One region of the Desulfovibrio sp. 3_1_syn3 genome, then DNA from elsewhere that is predicted to be linked to it. Evidence: predicted binding sites of a transcription regulator. Region 1 holds the regulator's gene; each other region holds the start of a gene.
What was found. The regulator sigma-54, encoded in region 1, starts transcription at its own class of promoters, with help from an activator protein. The targets are predictions, from matches to a motif close to CTGGCACGGNNNNTGCTT.
Positions count from the first base shown of each region.

Region 1 (3,274 bases):
ATAGCGGCCATTTCCGGGGCCAGACTTGCGGGCAGACCGTCCACGGCGAAATAGCGCAGATCTTCAAAAACCTGCACGGCCGTACTTTTGCCCGCGCCGGAAAGACCGGTGACAATACAGACCTGCACAGGGCGGTCATGGGCGACTTTGGGCGTGTCAGCAGATGAATCCGGATCGGACGGGCTGCGGCAGGGGGGCTGCTGTGACGTGCTCATACGTATACTTCACTGGGAGCCACCGGGCCGATCTTCGTGCGAAGACAGGCCCGGCGGAAAAAGTATGGCGGAACGGCTACAACACGGGATCAATCAGGGCGTAGCCTGTAGTGCGCCGACGGTAAACCACATTGACGCGATTGCTTTCGGCATTGAGAAAGACCAGAAATTCGCTGCCGATGGAATCCAGTTGCATCAGCGCCTCATCCAGGTGCAGCGGCTTTGGCGCGAAGCGGTCCGTGCCCACCACGGTCTGACTTTCCTCGGGCTGGGCTTCCAGATTGTAGGTAAAGACGTCCACATCGGCATTGCGGGCCTTACGGCGTTGTTCCTTGACGCGGGACACCTGACGCTTGATCTGGGCTTCCACCTTGTCGGTCACAAGGTCGATAGCCGCGTACATATCGGAGGTCTGCTCGGTGGCGTTGATATGCAGGCCCTCGCCGGAAACGGTCACTTCGCAACGATGGCGGAATTTATCCACCGTCAGCACGACGCTTACTTCCAGACCCGCGGACTTGCCATAAAACCGCCCCAACTTTTCCATGCGGCGGCGGGCATACTTCTTCAAATGATCGGAGGCCTCAAAATTCTTGAAGGCGAAAGAGATATTCATGCGTTCCTCCTTGGGATTGCAAAGCACCGCTGTGAGATCAGAAGTGCTCCTTACGCCGTGACGACGAGGGAATGTCCAGCGCCGTGCGGTACTTGGCCACCGTACGCCGGGCAATATTCACTTTCAGGCGCTCCTTGAGCATTTCTCCGATGCGTTCGTCACTCAAGGGGGCCTTGGAGTCTTCATCGGCTATGAACTTCTTGATCAGCGCCTTAACGCTTTCCGAGCCGACCTGACTGCCGTCGTCCAGCTCAAGGCCGCTGTTAAAGAAGAACTTCAGCTCAAAAATCCCGTGGGGCGTCGCCACGTATTTGTTGGTAGTGATCCGGCTTACGGTTGATTCGTGCATGCTGATATCATCGGCAATGTCTTTCAGAATCAGCGGAGCCAGTTTGGTGACGCCGTTTTCAAAAAACGGCTGCTGGTGGCGCACAATGCTCTCCACCACCTTGTACAGCGTACGCTGGCGTTGATACAGGCTCTTGATCAGCCAGGAGGCCGAGCGCATTTTTTCCGTACAGTATTCCTTTTCCTTATCCGAGGAAGATCCCATATTCATCTGGCAGAGCGAGGAAAGCTGCAACTGCGGCAAACCGTCTTCATTGAGCAGAATGACGAATTCATCGCCCATCTTGTACACAAAGACATCCGGGCTCACATAGGTGGGTTCGCCGCCGCCGAAACTGGCGCCGGGCAGTGGATCAAGGCTCTGGATGATGTTCAGATATTCCTTGAGTTCCTCCATATCCAGCTTGAACTTGCGCAGCAGAGGCTTGTAGCGCTTGGCCTCCAGATCTTCCAGATGGGACTGGACCAGATCGAGAAGAATGGGATCCCGGTCATAGTTCAGATTTTTCAGCTGGATCAGCAGACACTCGCGCGCGTCGCGCGCGGCCACCCCTATGGGATCAAAAAGCTGCACTCTTTCCAGCACCGCCCGCACCTCGTCGGGCGTGGATGTGGTCATCTCCGCGATTTCTTCCAAGGTGGCCTGCAAATAGCCGGAGGAAGACAGATTGCCGATGATGACCTCGCCGATTTCCTTTTGCGCCTCGGTCAGCATGGAAAGGCGCAGCTGCCAGAGCAGATGCCCTTCCAATGTGGGCTTGGCGGCATAACGGGCTTCCAGAGGAGAAATTTCTTCAGCCGCTTCAAAGTCACGCGGCTGTACTTGGCGCGGAGTGCTGGCGAACTCGCCGAGATAGTCCTCCCACGAGGCATCCTTGGCGAGTTCCTTGTCGTAGACCTCTTCTTCAACGGCCTCCCGGCGCTCTGTCTGGGAGGCCTGATCCGAAGAAGACTCATCACCCGAGAGCTCCTCAAGAAAAGGATTGTCCAGCATCTCCTGCTGCACGGTTTCCAGTAGTTCCACGCGCGAGAGCTGAAGCAGCTTGATGGCCTGCTGTAACTGCGGCGTCATGACCAGTTGCTGAGCCAATTTCAATTGCTGACGAAGTTCCAGTGCCATGTCTGCTCTTTTAGGCTGATAAGCTACAATGTCTGAACGGAGTTCTCATTTACAAAAATTGTGCCATATGCTGAAAAATTATGCAATAGACGGAAGCTGCGAACAAAAAGGGAAAGGCCGCAAGGCTTGCGCCGGGTGGCGGCCCCTACGGAAACCGCAGGGAACCAAGTCTCAGTTACGGCAAAGGGGAGGCCTCAGGCCTCCCCTTTCATACATCACAAGCCAAGCGACAAAACGGCGCTCAGGCTTTGGATTGCTTTTTGGCCGCCTTGATGAATTCGCGGAACAAAGGATGGGCTTCCATGGGGCGGGATTTGAACTCGGGATGGAACTGACAGCCCAGGAACCAAGGATGGTCGGGCAGCTCCATGATTTCCACCAGAGAGTCGTCCGGCGCCGTACCGCTGAAGGCCATGCCCTTCTGGCCCAGAATTTCCTTAAAGGCATTGTTGAACTCATAGCGATGGCGATGCCGTTCGTCCACCATATCCTTTTTGTAGGCTTCGTGGGCCTTGGTGCCGGGCAATACCTTGCAGGGATAGGAACCCAGGCGCATGGTGCCGCCCTTATCGCTGCTGGCGTCGCGTTTTTCCACATTTTTGGTGCGGAAGTCGAACCATTCGGTCATCAAGTAAATAACCTTGTGGTCGGACAGAGGATTGAACTCCTCGGAATTGGCGTCGTCCAGACCGGCCACATGGCGGGCAAATTCAATGACCGCGCATTGCATGCCCAGACAGATACCGAAGAAGGGCACGTGTTTTTCGCGGGCGTAGCGGATAGCCGCGATCTTGCCCTCCACGCCGCGGTAACCGAAGCCGCCGGGCACCAGAATGCCGTCACAGCCCTTGAACACTGAAGCCGCGTTGTGTTCGGTCACATTTTCGGAGTTGACGTAGCGCAACTCCACAGCCACCCGGTTGGCCACGCCGCCGTGGATCAGGGCTTCGTGCAGGCTCTTGTAGGCTTCTTTCA
Region 1 is NZ_ADDR02000001.1:2,315,677-2,318,950, reverse strand. Features, by position in the region: gene rapZ (RNase adapter RapZ) at 1-215, opposite strand, end outside; gene hpf (ribosome hibernation-promoting factor, HPF/YfiA family) at 292-831, opposite strand; gene rpoN (RNA polymerase factor sigma-54) at 869-2,299, opposite strand; gene HMPREF0326_RS09720 (CTP synthase) at 2,541-3,274, opposite strand, start outside.

Region 2 (3,274 bases), 1.9 Mb from region 1:
CTCCCCCGTGCCGCTCCACGATCTGCTGGGTGAGCACGAGCCCCAGTCCGGTGCCCGAGGCCTTGGTCGTGAAGTACGGGGTGAAAAGCTGGGCCACGGTCTGGGCCGACATGCCGCAGCCCGTGTCGCTGATGCTGATGCTCCAGAAAGCGCCGTCCGCGGCCTGCGCCCGGCCGCTTTCCAGCGCGACCTCGATGCTGCCGCCCGGCTCCGTGGCCTGTACGGCGTTGACCAGCAGGTTGAGCAGGGCCTGAATCAGGCGGTCGGGGTCGAGCCGGACCTCACCCTGGGGCCCGTCGCCGGGCCGGGGCAGGCGCAAATGCACGGCCACGCCCTTTTCCTCCGCGTCCGAGGAAATCACCCGCACGGCCTGTTCCAGAACGTTTTCAATGCGCACGGACTGCAAACGCAGATCAAGCGGCTTCGCCACGCTCAGCAGATCCGACATGACGCGGTTCAGGCGCTCGGTTTCCTGAATCAGAATATTTCCCGTGGCATAGGCCATTTTGTCGTTTTTCAGCTTTTCGGTCAGATAGGTGGCGTAGCCCTTGATGGAGCTGAGCGGATTGCGGATTTCATGGGCCACGCCCGCAGCCAGATTGCCCAGCGCGGAGAGCCGCTCGCTCTGCCGGAGCTGTTTCTGAAGCCTGCGGATCTCGCCCAGATCGCGCAAAATAAAGAGATAGCCCAGAAACGCGCCCTCGCTGCCGATGATTTTCGCGGCGCTGAGGCTGACCGGAAGCGGATTGGCCTTGGAGCGGAAAAGGTCCGCGTCGCGCTCCGGAATAACCTTGCCCGCATCCAGCTCGTCCATCAGGGCCTGCCAGTCCAGCACCGGCGCATCATGCAGGGAAAGCGGCGTCTTTTCCTGCCCGGAAAGGCCCAGCATGTCCCGCCCGTGCCGGTTGCTCAGGGAAATGACCCCGTGCGGGTCCGTCACCACCAGCCCGGCCGGAAGGCTATTGATGACCTGAGCGGCCAGGGCCTGCGTATCTTCCAGCATCCTTTTGGAAAACCGGTAATTCTGGATGTAGAACAGCAGCACGATGCCCACCAGGCCCGCCAGGGTGACAAGACCGGCTATGGCGCTGAGATGAAACACGTATTCGTGCAGGTTGGCCGCGAAATGCGAAGCATCCAGGCCCACAAAGATATACTTGTCCTCCAGTTCGCCGGACGACATCCGGGCGTGGTGGCCGCCCCGCATCATGCGGCCCATGCCCATATGGCCCGGCATGCCCGCGCCGCCGCGCGGGCGGGAAGGGGTAAAAATCTTGTAGGTTTCAAACACGCCCGGATCGTTCGGATCAAAACGGCTTTGGGAGTTGTCGCCCACATGCAGTTTTTGCAGTTCCTCCGGGCTGTACAGAATCGTTCCCACCTGATCCGGGCGGCTGTGGATCAAAACCCGCCCGTCCGCGGCCACCAGGGCGATGTACGCGACGCCCGGCTGTTTCGCCACCTCCTCCACCAGGCCCAGCATGGGATTTTGCCGCATATGCCCGAAGGAGCGGGCGCTGCCCTCCAGAGCCCAGATCAGCACATCGGCCCGGCCCTGCATGTTTGCCAGCATTTGCCGCTCTTCCTGTTCCGCCCCCCGTGAGACCATGAAGGCCGCGGCGCAGATGCCCGCCAGGGCGAGCCCCGCGAAGAGCCGCCAGAAAAAACGCCAGTGCCGCCGCTTTTCCAGATGGGAGAGTGGAGAGTAGTGATCCTGCATAAGATTCCCTTCGTGTAACCTTTTTACCCGCAGCGGGTAAAAAGGTTACGTTCTTCCCCCGCGCGGCGCAATGTTCTTTCAGGTTATTTTTAATTACATTTATCATTTAACATAGTTATTCATAATGGCACGCGCCTTGCTATATGCAGGACAATTCGCCTGAAACACAAAGGCGACACCTTATACATACTAACATCCGTGCATACCGCAATGGTATCCGCACACAACCCCTTCGGGAGGACACAATGAAAAAGGCTAACACTCTGCGCATGACGTCTCTGGCCCTCGCGGCGATGCTGGTTCTGGGCTTTGCCGGTCTCAGCCAGGCCCGCGGCTACAGCAACGGCGGACCGGGCTACGATGCCCCGCTGTCGCAGGAACAGGAGGCCAAGGCGCAGCAGATTTTCAGCAACCACTATGAAAAAATGGATGCCGTCCGGCAGTCCCTGATCACCAAACGCGCCGAACTGGATGCCCAGATGAGCAGCGTATCGCCCGACAAGGGCAAGATTGAAAGCCTGTCCCGGGAAATCGGCGAACTTGAAGGCAAGATGCGCTCCGACCGCGCCGACCTCCGGGCCCAGCTCGACAAGGAAGGCCTGCCCATGGGTGGCTACGGCATGGGCCACGGTTACGGGATGGGGCATCGCTACGGCATGGGCAACGGCTACGGCCCCGGCATGCACCACGGCGGTTACGGTTCGGGCCACGGTTACGGGCACGGCGGCCGCGGCGGCTGCTGGAGATAAGACCCTGTGCGCGGCGTACCGCGACGTGCCAGAACAGCAAAGGGCGGGGAATCCCCGCCCTTTTCATTTTCGGGCCGCGCCCGCACACCAACAGGACAGGCCCGGAAGACGCACTGTTTCCAAATTACCCGCTGCCGGAAACTGTTGCCGTGAAAGGATGCCCTGAAAACAGCTCCCGGCGCGGATCAAGTCTGAAATGTTCCAGAGCAGTCCACCACTGAAACGCTATAGGTTTCAGTGGGTTCATCCCGACAAAAAATGCGATTATCGCTGCTGTCGATCCCTGTATGGCTCCGTTGCCGCCAACGGGGACAGCCCTTCGGGCTGCCTTCGGTCACTTTGCCGGAATCCACGCCGTGTTCGGCGTTAGAGCATTTCAAGGTTGAAATGCTCTAACGGCTGCCCACGCCGACGCCCACAACCGCCTCCCCTTTGGGACGCACCTCAATATTCTGTCCGGCGCAGGCGGCCAGGGCCAGAAACATCAGGCAAAGTCCCAGGGCGAGCAGGCGACGGGCAATCGTTTTCTTACGCATACGGCTTCTCTTGGGAGATCCTGGCTCCGGCGGGCACGTCGCTGGTGATCCAGACATTGCCGCCGATGACCGCGCCGGCGCCGATGGTGACCCGGCCCAGGATGGTGGCCCCGGCATAGACCGTGACGTTGTCCTCCAGCACCGGATGCCGGGGAATGCCCTTGGTCAGCGTGCCGTCGGGATTTTTGGGAAAGGACAGGGCCCCCAGGGTCACGCCCTGGTACAGGCGGCAGTTGCGCCCCAGAATACAGGTTTCGCCGATAACCACG
Region 2 is NZ_ADDR02000001.1:441,188-444,461, forward strand. Features, by position in the region: gene HMPREF0326_RS01805 (ATP-binding protein) at 1-1,720, opposite strand, end outside; gene HMPREF0326_RS01810 (periplasmic heavy metal sensor) at 1,966-2,469, shown strand; gene HMPREF0326_RS16555 (hypothetical protein) at 2,862-3,005, opposite strand; gene epsC (serine O-acetyltransferase EpsC) at 2,998-3,274, opposite strand, start outside.
Region 2: HMPREF0326_RS01810 (periplasmic heavy metal sensor) is a predicted target of sigma-54. The motif match lies at 1,845-1,862, and genes of this name have one in related genera.

Region 3 (3,274 bases), on a different contig from region 1:
GGTGCCCACCAGGCCGCGGATCGGCAAATCCGCCGGATCGGGTAGGTCCTCCACCGGTTCCCGCTGCTGTTGGGCGTTCTGTTCCGCCGCCTGGGAGATCTGGTCGGCCTTGGCCCGGCGCAGCCTGGCGAGCAGAATGTTCACATTCCGTTTGATTCTTTCCAGTTCCAGCGGCATGGGGGGAAGATTGAGCGCGTCGGCGCTGTCGTGCTCGTTGCGGCTGCGCAGTTCGCCGGAAAGCCTGTTCAGGCTCTTGCCGGTGCTGTGGGCCAGCCACCAGAGGCTCAGGCCCAACAGCAGCGTGCCGCCCAGAAAACACAGGGAATAAATGCTCAATAACTGCATGCCCGTGCGCGTGGAGGTAAAGCTGCTGTCCAGCATGCCGAGGCCGCCGACCACCACACGCGGCCCTTCCGGTCCGGACATGAAGGTCACCGGCGCGTAGCTTACGCCCTCCACTCGATTCTGGCCGGTATTCCAGACCGGTCCGGTGCCCGAGAGGGAAAGCTGGCCGGACCGGCCGGCCTGCACCTCGGCTACCATGGTCCAGTAGTTGATATGCTCGGGGCCGGGCCGGAAGGCCGGGCTGAAGCCGGGGCGGCCGAAATCTCCGCGAAAACCGGCCCTTACCGCGTCGGAGCTCAAGAGGCTTTCGCCGGAATCCGCGTCCAGGCTTTCGGACTGGAAGAGCATCCAGCCGTCCCGGTCGAAAAAGAGGCTGCGCACGCGGGTTTCCTCGCCGCCGTTGATGGGTGCGTCGGGCGAGGAAAACAGCGACATGGTGTCGCGCAGGGCCTTGAGATCCAGCGAAAGAATCAGAATGCCCTGAAAATTGCCCGCCGCGTCGTAAATGGGCGTGGAAAAACGCAGCACATAAAACGCCAGGCTTTGCAGCGACTTGTCGATGGGCACCATGGAATAGGTTACTTCCAGCGGCTGGCCCACGTTGACGTTGCCGGGTTTCTGGCCGGGACTGATGTTGTGGAAGGGGCCCGCCGGGGCGTCCAGAGCCACGTGAGGGGGCACGGCAATGATTTCGCCGCCGTAATTGAGGAGAAGATAGCGGTTTTCCGGCGTCAGGCCCATGAAGGCCACTTCGCGATAGCGCAGGCCGTCGGCCCGGGAGCGGAATTTGAGGCGGCGCACCATCTCCTGCCGGTCCATGGAGCCGGCGGCCAGGATCAGCAACTGGTTACGCGTTTCCACCAGGGTCTGCTCCAGCGCAAGGCTCATTGCCTGGGCCTGAAGTCGCGCGTTGCGCGTTATTGCACGATTGACGATGTTTTCGATACTGCGCCCGGTGGCGAAAAAGATAAGCGCCAGGACCAGGGCCAGCAAGGGCAGCCCCAGCATCAGCATGCGGCCGGCGAGGCTGCGATTCGCAAAAAAAAGGGCGGTTTCCACGGAGCTTCCACCGGTGACGGAGCCAAAAACGCGCATACTCCTCCCTATTTGCGCAAAAAAGCGCAATCCCTGGACGGAGCATAGAAAAAAACAGCTCTTTTGACAAGGGCCTCAATGGATTTTGCCCGTATAGCGCGAAAAAAAACACCATAAATCACGCAATGGCACGGGCATTGCTAATATTTTCACAATTGCGCTGACAGGTAGTTTGATGCGGCGGCCGTGCCGCCTGATGGGAACCAAACAATGTGGAGGATGTCATGAAGAAAATGCGCAGGCTTTGGACCTGGATTATGGGCTGCGCGCTGATGCTGCCCGTACTTATGCCATCATTGGCTCTGGCGGCCAAGAAAAAGGCCGACGTGGTCATCGTGGCCGACACCCGCAAACTGGACGGCCTTCTGTACTGGTGGGCGGAGATGTATAATGAAAGCCACTTCTTCTTCGCTATTCTGACCATGATCATCATTCCGATTCTCGGTTGTATCCTCGGCCTTCTCGCCGACGTCGTCATGTCGCGCATCGGCATCGACCTCAAACACCGCGAACTGGCTGAAAAGTAGCCCGGAAAGGAGGCAGATATGGATTGGCTGTATATTTTGATGCCCATTTCCGGCGTGAGTATTTTCTGGCCCGGTCTGGTCATTCTTGGTTTGGGCGTCGGCGTCATCGGCGGCTTCTTCGGTCTGGGCGGCGCCTGGATGGTGACCCCCGGTCTGAATATTCTCGGCTTCCCCATGGCCTTCGCCATCGGCACCGACGTGGCGCAGATGGCCGGTAAATCTCTGATTTCCACCATGCGGCACGGCAAGTTCGGCAACGTGGACTACGCGCTGGGCCTGACCATGCTGGTCGGTACCGTCGTGGGCGTTGAAATCGGTGCCCAGATGGTCATGTGGCTTGAACGTATCGGCTCGGTGGACAAGGTCGTCCGCTGGCTGTACGTGGTGCTGCTTGTTCTGCTGGCCTGGCTGGTCTTCCATGACGTGGCCCTGCGCCGCAGGAAGGAGCGCGAAGCCAAGGCTCACAAGCAGGAACTGGACAAGACCGCCGTGGGTCTGGACTGGGCCACCAAGCTCCAGGCCTTCAAGGTTCCTCCTGTCGTGCACTTCAAGCATGCCAACATCACCTGCTCGGCGTGGCTGCCTATCATCGTCAGCCTGTTCACCGGCTGGCTGGCCGGTATCCTGGGCATCGGCGGCGGTCTGATCCGCATGCCCGCTCTGGTGTATCTGATCGGCTGCCCGACCCATCTGGCCGTGGGCACGGACCTTTTCGAAGTGGCCATCTCCGGCCTGTACGGCACGGCATCCTATGCGTATAAGGGCCGCGTCGAACTGCTGGCCGCCATCATCATGCTCTGCGGCGCGGCCATCGGCGCCCAGATCGGCACTGTCGCCACCAAGTACGTCAAGGGCTACGGCATCCGCATCGTGTTCGGTCTGGCCGTGCTCGGCTGCCTGATGTCCGTCGTGCTCAAGCTGCTCCAGGCTCAGTTCCCCGTGTACGGCTGGATCCTCGGACCCTTGGCTACTGTGGAAGTACTGGGCTTCGTGAGCGCCATCTCCATTTACATCACCATCCGGATGGTCCAGGGCGCCAAGGCGGAACTGGCGGCCAAGAAGCAACAAGCCGCCGGCAACTAGAAGGAGACAAGCCATGAAAATACGTAGTTTGCTGCTTACGCTGGTCCTGGCCCTCTCCTTTGCTCTCGCGGCCTGCGACTTTGACGGCGGCGTGGAACAGGGCCGTTGTGTGGCCTTCGACCCGGCCGCGAAAACCCTGACCATCGTGGTGGACGTGACTCACGATCAGTCCGCGCCCCATTACAGCGGCGATGTGCATACCTTCAAGCTGCCCGCCGAAGCCC
Region 3 is NZ_ADDR02000003.1:114,575-117,848, forward strand. Features, by position in the region: gene HMPREF0326_RS14920 (sigma 54-interacting transcriptional regulator) at 1-1,404, opposite strand, end outside; gene HMPREF0326_RS14925 (DVU0150 family protein) at 1,665-1,967, shown strand; gene HMPREF0326_RS14930 (sulfite exporter TauE/SafE family protein) at 1,986-3,050, shown strand; gene HMPREF0326_RS14935 (DUF4881 domain-containing protein) at 3,064-3,274, shown strand, end outside.
Region 3: HMPREF0326_RS14925 (DVU0150 family protein) is a predicted target of sigma-54. The motif match lies at 1,566-1,583, and genes of this name have one in related genera.